DNA from 3 places in the Nonomuraea sp. NPDC050540 genome. Region 1 is predicted to be linked to each of the others. Evidence: riboswitches for the same ligand, from Rfam matches in the RefSeq annotation. Region 1 holds a riboswitch; each other region holds the start of a gene.
The links. Region 1 has a riboswitch for cyclic di-AMP ahead of ACIBI5_RS33720 (NlpC/P60 family protein). Riboswitches for the same ligand answer to the same signal wherever they lie in the genome.
Positions count from the first base shown of each region.

Region 2: another riboswitch for cyclic di-AMP. It lies ahead of ACIBI5_RS11555 (C40 family peptidase); the one in region 1 lies ahead of ACIBI5_RS33720 (NlpC/P60 family protein).
Region 3: another riboswitch for cyclic di-AMP. It lies ahead of ACIBI5_RS44005 (CHAP domain-containing protein); the one in region 1 lies ahead of ACIBI5_RS33720 (NlpC/P60 family protein).

Region 1 covers NZ_JBITHA010000011.1:251,358-254,620, reverse strand. Annotated here, with positions in the region: gene ACIBI5_RS33725 (LuxR C-terminal-related transcriptional regulator) at 70-282, shown strand; gene ACIBI5_RS33720 (NlpC/P60 family protein) at 368-1,411, opposite strand; cyclic di-AMP (ydaO/yuaA leader) riboswitch at 1,417-1,564, opposite strand; gene ACIBI5_RS33715 (amino-acid N-acetyltransferase) at 1,902-2,471, shown strand; gene ACIBI5_RS33710 (RDD family protein) at 2,557-3,263, shown strand, end outside.
Region 2 covers NZ_JBITHA010000003.1:264,208-267,470, reverse strand. Annotated here, with positions in the region: gene ACIBI5_RS11565 (M48 family metallopeptidase) at 1-701, opposite strand, end outside; gene ACIBI5_RS11560 (hypothetical protein) at 698-1,390, opposite strand; gene ACIBI5_RS11555 (C40 family peptidase) at 1,460-1,936, opposite strand; cyclic di-AMP (ydaO/yuaA leader) riboswitch at 2,001-2,164, opposite strand; gene ACIBI5_RS11550 (class I SAM-dependent methyltransferase) at 2,418-3,050, opposite strand; gene ACIBI5_RS11545 (LysR family transcriptional regulator) at 3,122-3,263, shown strand, end outside.
Region 3 covers NZ_JBITHA010000019.1:72,310-75,572, forward strand. Annotated here, with positions in the region: gene ACIBI5_RS44000 (oxidoreductase) at 1-403, opposite strand, end outside; gene ACIBI5_RS44005 (CHAP domain-containing protein) at 980-1,672, opposite strand; cyclic di-AMP (ydaO/yuaA leader) riboswitch at 1,686-1,822, opposite strand; gene ACIBI5_RS44010 (aldo/keto reductase) at 1,975-2,799, opposite strand; gene ACIBI5_RS44015 (hypothetical protein) at 2,884-3,263, shown strand, end outside.

The sequences.
Region 1 (3,263 bases):
GTCTGCGAGACGAGCGCGTTGCGCGGTCCGATACGTCTGCGAGTTCTGCTGTTGGGGGGAGGGCTCCCGATGGATGTGCTCACCGAGGGCGTTGAGCTGAGCCACGCCGATTTAGCCTTGCTCGCCGAGCTGGCCAAGGGAGTCACGGTCGATCGGGTAGGGCGCCGGCTGGAGATCAGCGGACGCACGGTACGCCGCCGTTTGCGAGGGATATGCGACAGGATCGGTGTGGCCACCGCCATCGAGGCGGTGGCCTGGGCGGCACGCCGCCAGCTGATCTAGCAGGGCTGAGACCCGACCCCGCCGGTTCGACCGGCGGGGTCGGTTTTGGCTGGCATGGGGTCCTGGTTCCGTCTCTTCGGCGGGGTCAGTTCGCGATGCGGACCGCGCCCGCCCACGGGCGGCGGGAGATCGACGCCAGGCGCACGACGTCGCCGGTCTGCGGCGCGTGCACCATCATGCCGCCGCCGACGTAGATGCCGACGTGGTGCAGGTCGCTGTAGAAGAACACCAGGTCACCGGGGCGCAGCTCCTCGCGCGAGATGCGGGTGCCGGCCGTCCACTGGTCGCCGGTGTAGTGCGGCAGCGAGATGCCGACCCGCTGGTAGGCCGCCATGACCAGGCCGGAGCAGTCGTAGGAGCTGGGACCCTCCGCGCCCCACACGTACGGCTTGAGCTGCTGGGTCAGCGCCCACCTGGCCGCCTCGGCCGCCTTGCCGGCGCCGGCGATCGGCAGGCTGACCCGCACCGCGCGGGTGCCCGGCCGCCCGGCCTCGCCGATGGCCCGCTGGAACAGGTCGCTCTCGACCTTCTTGACCAGCTTGCCGATCTTGTCGCGCCGCGCGTCCAGGTCCTCGACGATCTCGGTGACCTTGTCGATGCGGGTCTTCGCCTCGGACTGGGCCTTCTCGGCCAGTTCCCTGGCGCGGGTGACCTGGTTGACCTCCTCGCCCTGCTGCTGCTCCAGCGCGTAACTGGTCGCGGCGCGGTCGAGGAAGAGCTCGGGGTCGTCGGAGGCGGCGAAGGCGAGGGCGCGGCTGAAGCCGCCCATCATGTACTCGCTCTGCGCGAGCAAGCCCGCCCGCTGGCGCTTGGTGGCGAGATCGGCCTCACTGGAGGCCAGCGTCTTCTTGGCGGCGTCGACGGCCTTCTGGGCGTCCCTGAGCTTCACGCGCTGGCCGTTGAACTGCTCGCTGAGCGTCTCGATCTCCGTATGGAGCTTCTCGGCCTGCTCCGACAGCTGCTTGAGCGACGGCTTCGGGTCGGCGGCTGCGGAACCGAGAGGCGTGACGGTGAACGTCACCGCGGCTACGGCCGCCGTCAGGACGACCAGCCGCTTCTTGATGCCTGGTTCGGGAGGGCGGGCATGCTTGCCCGCGGGCTTCCCTTCACGGTTACGCGTGCGCTTCACCAACCAGCTCCTCTCGTGGCCGCCTACCGGGTTAGCTGACGGGTTCGGGCCGGAGCAGCCCTACCGAGCCGTGGCTCGGATTCACCCCGGATGGCCTGCGGCCACTGGCGGGTCCCCGGCTCCCCAGGGGAGGGGATTAGGCGTGCCGCCGCGCGTAAGGACGCGGGTGACATCGACGCTGGACACTAGTGCACTCCAGGTTCGTGCTCAACCAGAACTGCCAAGTCTGTTGAGGTTTCACAACCGAAGCGTCACGGGGGGATCACGTGCTCCGCCGTACTGGAGCGACTTTATGTGCGCTTTGCGGGTGCATGGGACGTACGTGAGGTTCGGCGTCACCGGGGGAATCATTGCTCGTCACCGGCTATTCGCCTGGTGGTTGAGGGGGAGACGGCTGTTGTCGGGCATGCTCGTCCACTGGATGAGATGGTTGAGGAAGTAGGTGGGCAAATAGGGGGCAGCCGTAATTGCGTCTGTACTCTGAAGTGCCATGGAACAGGTCGCCGAACGGGCGGTACCCGACATCGAGGTCGTCGTGCGGCGAGCTCGCACGCCGGACGTCCGGACGATCAGGCGCCTGGTCGACACCTATGCCGGAGCCGGGCCGCGCCTGCTGGAAAAAGCCACGGTCACTCTTTACGAGGACGTCCAGGAGTTCTGGGTGGCTGAGCGTGGCGGGCAGGTCGTCGGATGCGGTGCTCTGCACGTGTTGTGGGAGGACCTCGCCGAGATTCGCACCGTGGCCGTCGACCCCGACGCCCGCGGTCTCGGGGTCGGGGGCCAAATCGTTACCGCTTTGATCGGAACGGCCCGCGAACTCGGGCTGGGGCGGGTGTTCTGCCTGACATTCGCGGTGGATTTCTTCGCCGCGCATGGGTTCCGCCCGATCCAGGGCACGCCGGTATCTCCCGAGGTCTATGCCGAGCTGCTCGCCTCCTATGACGAGGGCGTAGCCGAGTTCCTCGACTTGGAGCACGTCAAGCCCAACACCCTGGGCAACACCAGGATGCTGCTCCACCTGCCGTCGTTTGACTCGGACCTCGACCAAAGGGAAAGGTGATTGTAGATACCTATGTCGATACGTTGGGCAGCGAAGGCATGTGTCCTGACATGTGCCACATGCACACTCGAAGCGAGGTGACACGGTGAGCACCGGACAGCCGCCGTATCCACAGGACGACCCCGGCGACAACTCCGGGACTCCCGAATACGGACAGCACAACGCGGGCCACGCACAGGGCGAGCCCGACCCGGACGTGACCGTCGTGGGTTACCGCCAAGACGGCGACCCCTACGGCCAGCAGGGATACGGACAGCAGTCCGGCTCCCAGCCGGGTTACGGTCAGCAGCCCCAGTACGGCCAGCAGCAGGGATACGGTCAGCAGCAGCCTCAGTACGGCCAGCAGCCCGGCTCGCAGCCGGGTTACGGCCAGCAGCCTGGTTACGGCCAGCAGGCCCAGCAGCAGCCCGAGTACGGCCAGCAGCCGGGCTCCCAGCCCGGTTACGGCCAGCAGCAGCCTGGCTATGGCCAGCAGCCCGGTTACGGCCAGCAGGCCCAGTCGCAGCCCGGCTACGGCCAGCAGCAGCCCGAGTACGGCCAGCAGCCCGGTTACGGCCAGCAGCCCGGCTCCCAGCCGGGTTACGGTCAGCAGCAGCCCGGCTACGGCCAGCAGCCTCAGTACGGTCAGCAGCCCGGCTCGCAACCTGGCTACGGTCAGCAGCAGCCCGGCTACGGCCAGCAGGCCCCGTCCGGGCAGCAGTACGCCCAGCCGGGTTACGGCCAGCAGCCTGGTTATGGTCAGCAGCAGCCGCAGCAGGGCTACGGCCAGCAGGGCTTCCAGCCCGGCTACGG
Region 2 (3,263 bases), on a different contig from region 1:
TCGACCGGTACGCCGTCGCGCTCGGCCATGGCCAGCAGGCCGGTACGCAACTGGGACGGCGGCATGGGCCGGAAGTCGTTGAACAGCGGCTCGAAGACGACCGGATACACGAACGAGGCGGCGACGGTCAGCGCGGCGGCGCCCACGGCGGCGGGCACCCACCAGCGCCGGAACCTGCGCGCCAGGCCCACCAGCGCCACGATCATGATGGACAGCAGCACGACCCTGACCGCGATGTTCTTCAGCCGGTCGCCGCTCCAGCCCGCCCAGTCCTGCGTGGACAGGCCGAACTCGCGCAGCCGTACCTCGAACCACATGCCGAGCGGCCAGCGCACGACCTCGACCAGCACGGTGAGCAGCAGCACGCCCAGCACGACCCGCACCCACCACGGGCCCTTGAGCCGCCCGAGGACCTTCGCGCCGAGCGGCGTGGCGACCAGCAGCCCGGCGAACAGGATCGTGAGACCGAACGACAGGTACGACGGCACGCTGGTGGCCGCGTCGAACGCCTGCGACCTGGCGATCTCGGCGGCGGAGAAGTCGCGGGCCGGATCGGGGGCGACCCGGGGCGCTCCCGGCGGCAGCGCCCGCCAGGGCGTGGTGAACGCGGCGACCGCGACCACGACGGCGCCGAGCGCGACGGCGGCGATCCCGGCCTGCCGGTGTACCCGCGCGGGGGCCTTGTCCCGCTGATCGGTCACTCGAGTTCCTCCCGTAGATAGGCGCGCCATCCGGCGACGAGCTCGCCGGACGGCAGGGGCAGGGCCCGCTCCACGCCCAGCCGCCGCGCGTCGCGGTAGAGCCTCACCAGCCTGTCCTCGCCGAAGCGCGCGGCCAGGAAGCGACACGCCAGCCAGGCCTCCTGGTAGGACTGTGCCAGCCGCGCGGCCCCGGGCGCGAACGCGTCCGCCCCGGGCAGTTTCCCTGGCACCCGTCCGGCCCGTACCTCGGTGGCGAGTTCGGCCGCCGCCACGGGCACGGCCAGGCCCGCGTCCTTGTAGGCCACGTAGTCGGCGAACCCCTCGTACAGCCAGGCGGGCAGTCCGGCGGTGCCGGCGGCGACGTGGGTGAGCTCGTGGGCGAGGACGACGTCGCGTCCGGTGGGGGTGAGTTTGGCGTAGTTCTCCGGGATCACGATGACCCTGCCGTCGTGGGCGATCGCGGCCAGCCCCTCGACCGAGCCCACGCCGGCGGTCCGCGCCGCGTGTGCGGCGTCCTCGGCGAGTTCGACGCTGGGCCGTACCCGCTGGCCGAGGATCGCCGCGACGCGCACCGCCGCCCGCTCGGCGCGCCGCTGAAGGTCCGCTTCCGCATCGGGCGCCCGTTCGGGGGCGCAGCCCAGCGTGAGGACCAGGAGGGCCGCGAGCGCGGCGCGACGGCTCACGACCACGGCCCCGATGGTAGCCGGACGCGCGAAGGCCCCGTCCCGGGAGGGGACGGGGCCTTTCGGACCGGGCGACTACAGACCGGGCCGGACGGCTCCCGCGAAGGACGACTTGCGCCATCCGCTGAGCCGCTCGATGCGCACCCGCTTGCCGGAACTCGGCGAGTGGACCATCTTGCCGTTGCCGACGTACATGCCGACGTGGCCTCGACCGCGGAAGAACAGCAGGTCACCCGGCTGTAGAGACTTCCACGAGATCTTCTTCTTGATGCGCGCGTACTGGCTGTGCGTCACGCGGGGGATCTTGACTCCGGCCTTCTTCCAGGCGAACTGGACGAGACCGGAGCAGTCGAAGGCGCCGGGTCCCGTTCCACCGTAGCGGTACGGGTCGCCGATCTGCGCCCTTGCCGCGGAGACGGCCTTGCGGGCCTTGCTCTTCTGCCGGGCAGTCGTCGACTGCGTCGCCGTCTTGGCCGAGGTGGTGGTCTTGGCCGTGGTACGCGCCTGGGCCGCCGGGGCATGGAGGGCGAACCCTCCGGCCGTCACGGTCATGGCGAGCGCCGCGCCACCGAGAACAAGACGGGGGTTGTGCAGGGAGGTAGACAGGATTTCTCCTTGGTTCTTCCACGAACGCCTACCGGGTTAGCTGACGGATTCGGGCCTGGAAGTCGCCCTACGGCACGCTGAACGCGCCGATTCACCCCTTGATCCCGGGGGAATGGGATCGGTGGTTCCCCGGCTCCGTGCCTCCTGGCTGCACGGACTCGGCAGGTCGCGGCCCCTGGTCATACGGGGGCGACCGGCGGATCTCTATGGGTCCTCATCGAGCCCGGACGGGGCCGATGCCGGTTCGCGGCGCCATGGCTTGTTCGCCGCGACGCCAGAACGTACTCCCGGGTTCATGACCCGGCAAAGTCCCGGCAAAGTTGTAAAGATCAGATAAAGGACCTTGTCAGGACGGGAACTCCTGCTGGACAGCGGGGTCCCGTTACTCAAATGTGACCCTCCTCACACTTGGAGCTCCAGGGGTGAGTCAGGTCCCATCCGCCCCTCCTGTCACACGCGTCACAGCGGTCAGCCGGAAGCCCGTCGGCGTGTGCCGTACCTCTTCGATCTCCTTCAGCCGCGCGGCGTGCTCGCCGCCGAGATAGCGGAACAGGTACGGCACGCGCCGCCTCCGCCGGATCTCGAACCGGGCGGCGATGGCGTCGAGCATGTCCTCCGCGGGCGAGTGATCGACGTGCGCCTCGCGCCAGCGGGTCATCGGGTCGCGCTCGGGCCCGTCGAAGCGGCCGAGCAGGGTTCCGGCGTCGTAGAACCAGGTGGCGGCGGCCTCGTCGGCCCAGTCCCAGGCGAACTCGTCCACCACGAGCAGCCCGCCCGGCCTCAGCAGCGCGGCCGCCCGGTCGAGTGCGGCCTCCAGCGGATGCATGTGGTGCAGCGACAGTGACAGCACGATGACGTCGAACGGGTCGTCCTCGTAGACGGTCAGGTCGGCGCGCTTGGCGGGCACGCCCGCCGCGAGCGCCGCGGCCGGGTCGAGGTCGATGGCGGTGACGTCGTGGCCGCTCGCGATCAGCGCACCGGCCAGCGCGCCGTCGCCGCAACCGGCGTCGAGAACGCGGGCGGGAGCCTCGGGCAGCGCGGAGAGAATCCAGGTATCCATGGGTCCGATCGTGCAGCGAGCGATCCATGCGCACCACTGCGGGTTCGGCATGAAAGACATAAGCTCCATGCATGCTTGACGTCTGGTCGCTGAAGGTGCTGTCAGAGGTGGGACGGCTCGGGTCGTTCTCGGCGGCCGCCGAGGCGCTGTCCATGACCCAGCCGGCCGTCTCCCGGCAGATCGCCGCGCTGGAGCGCCGGTCGGGGGTGCTGC
Region 3 (3,263 bases), on a different contig from region 1:
CCAGCAGCCGCGGCAGCAGCAGGCCGGTGAGCGCGAAGTGCCCGAGGTGGTTGGTCCCGAACTGCATCTCGAACCCGTCCACGGTCTGCCGGTACGGCAGCGCCATCACGCCCGCGTTGTTGACCAGCACGTCGAGACCGCCGGTGTACGCGGCGGCGAACGCTCGGACCGAGGCCAGATCGGCCAGGTCAAGTTGCCTGACCTCGATGGAGGCGTCGGGAGCCGCCTTCTTCATCAGCTGGGCGGCGGCCTCGCCCTTGGCGACGTCCCGGCAGGCCAGGACGGTGGTGGCCCCGCGCCTGGCCAGCTCACCCGCGGCGATCATCCCGACGCCGCTGTTGGCTCCCGTCACCACGGCCGCCAGGCCTGACAGGTCGCCGATGTCCGCTGCGGTCCATCCCATGACCCCTCCAAACGTGATCACCGTCACCCTAACCCGCCCACTCCCTCCCCGGTCATGAGACAACGCCGGGGTGGGACTTGAGGTCCCGGGGGAGCGTGGGCTGGGAGCCGGGTTGTATGGCCGGAGGTTCGCGGGATGGCGTGGCCGTGGGAGGGGCTGGCGGATCGGGGCGCGCACGGATGGAGTCGGCGCAGGTGAGGGGTGCGTGGGAGTGGGACGGGCCCACGGGGTGTGAGGGCGGGATGGGGGTACGCGACGACGGGGCGGCGGCGGGTGAGGGGTGCGCGGGGGCGGGGCGAGGGGGTGTCGGGGCGGGGCGGGGGTGGCGGCGGGTGAAGGGGTGCGCGGGGCGGGGCGTGTCAGGGCGGGGTGGGTGTGCGCGGGGGCGGGGCGAGGGGGTGTCGGGGCGGGGCGGGGGTGGCGGCGGGTGAAGGGGTGCGCGGGAGCAGCGGGGGAGTGTGGCGGTGGGGTGGGGAGGGTGCCGGAGGTTCGCGGGGTGGTGCCGGACATGGGAACGGCGCGCCCGGGGGGAGGGGGCGCGCCGTTCCTGGGAGGGAGAGTGGGGGGAAGGGGAAGTTAAGCCGAGTAGTCGGGGTAGCCGTAGCCGACGACCTGGGAGGCGGGGCGGATGCGCTCCTCGACCTTGCCGTTGCCGGTGTTGCCCTCGACGGTGGTGATGGTGCCGTTGCCGTTGTCCTTGATGACGAACCCGACGTGGTTGATGGAGTCGAGGCTCTTGCTGCCGCTCCACGAGAAGAAGACGACGGCTCCGGGCTTCGCGCCGGTGCCCCATCGGTTGTTGTTCTTGAACCACTTGGCGTGGGTGACGGTGTAGGCGTCCCAGCCGACGGTGGTGCGGGCGCCGGTCTCTTCGCCGACCCAGCTGACGAACATGGCGCACCATGCGGCGTTCAGGTAGGCCTGGCGGTTGCCGCCGTCGCGCTTGACGGTCTCGGCGGCGCGGGGGGAGGACATGTACCACTTCTGGAACTTGGTGCCGCCGCCCCTGGAGTCCTCGCGGGTGCCGATCTGCTTCTTGGCCAGCGCGAGGACCTGGGCCGCCGTGGGCTTGGGCCGGTCGCTGCCGGCCTTCTTGCCGGGCTCGGCCTGGACGACGGTTTCCGGGACGCCCTTGGCGGCGGCGGACGCGGCGTGCGTCTCGGCCTGGGCGGGGTGTGTCGCGAACGCCGCGGTGGCGGCGATGGTCACGCCGAGAGCGGCGCGGGTGAGGTCGATCTTGGGGGCACGGGTAAGACGATGCTTCGCCATCGGGTGGGGTGACTCCTTGCTTCCATGCCGCTTACCGGGTTAGCTGACGGGTTCGGGCATGGAAGCTGCCCTACGGCGCGTGGCGCCGATTCACCCCAAAGGACCTGGGTCCCCGGTTCCGCGAGGGTGCGGATTCAGCGGTCACAGGCAAAGCCTGTGATGTGTGTGCGATGGTCTGGCAACGAACGGGTAGCCCGGACGTATGCCTTGGATGACCTGAAGGTAATACATGGGGCAAGGGGATTACAAACTCATAAATGACCATCCAAGGCTTGGTGCGGCCAAAAGGCCGCACCAGCCGGTCATCCCATCCAGTTAAAATTTGCCGGATCAGGTCCCAGACGGGTGCCGTTGTTGAGGGCTCCTATGGCAGCCATGTCCTCCGGGTCGAGCGTGAAGCCGAAGACCTGGATGTTCTCCCTGATCCGCGCCGGCGTGACCGACTTGGGGATCACCACGTTGCCGAGCTGGATGTGCCAGCGGAGCACGATCTGCGCGGGTGATTTGCCGTGTTTTCCGGCCAATGTGGCGAGGGCGGGGTCGTTCAGCAGGCCCTTGCCCTGGCCCAGCGGGCTCCACGCCTCGGTGAGGATTCCGTTGGCCTCGTGGAAGGCGCGCAGTTCGATCTGGGGGAAGTTCGGGTGCAGTTCGATCTGGTTGATCGAGGGGGTGATCTCGGCCTCGTCGATGAGCCTGGTGAGGTGCTCCACGCCGAAGTTCGATACGCCGATCGCGCGCGCCCGGCCGTTTCGGTAGATCTTTTCCAGGGACTTCCATGCCTGGAGGTATTTGTCCTGATCTGGAACCGGCCAGTGGATGAGATAGAGGTCGACGTAGTCGAGGCCCAGACGGGCCAGGCTCTCCTCGAAGGCCTCCTCGGCGCGGCCGTGGTCGGCGTTCCAGAGCTTGGTCGTGATGAACACCTTCTCCCGTGGCAGCCCCGACTCCCGGAAGGCGCGGCCCACCCCTTCCTCGTTGTAGTAGAGCCTGGCGGTGTCGATATGGCGGTATCCCGCCTGAAACGCGGTGGCGACCGCGCGTTCGGCCTCGTCGTCGGGCACCTGCCAGACGCCGAAGCCGAGCTGCGGGATCTGCACACCGTCGGTGTTGAGCAGCAGCGAGTTCATGCGACCCATTGTTCATATGGCGTTCCCTGCGGCTTAAGGCGACCGGGCTAGCTTGAACCCGTCGTGAAGAAGCAATGGGCTTGGGTGGAATCGCCGCTCCAGATGCTCTGCGCCGTCGAGGCCCACCACGCCGGGCTGCTCGGTGAGCGCACGGTCATCGTGCCGAGGGCGCGTCAGCGCGCACTCGTGGCCACGCGCCGCGAGCTGGCCGGGCTCGACCTGCCCGACGGGCTCGAGCTGGCCAGGCCGAGCGAGGAGATGCCGCGACCGGTCCAGGTGGTCGGTGACGCCTTCTCCGGGCGGGTGCAGCTGCGCTGGCTGACCTCGCGGCCGGGCCGCATCGTCATCGTGGACGACGGGCTGGCCACGCTCCGGCTGCTTGAGCTGCTGGCCGCGGGGCCGTATCGGGCGCTGCTGAGGGCCAGGCACAAGGCGGGACTGCCGCGCAGGGTCCTCGGGACGGC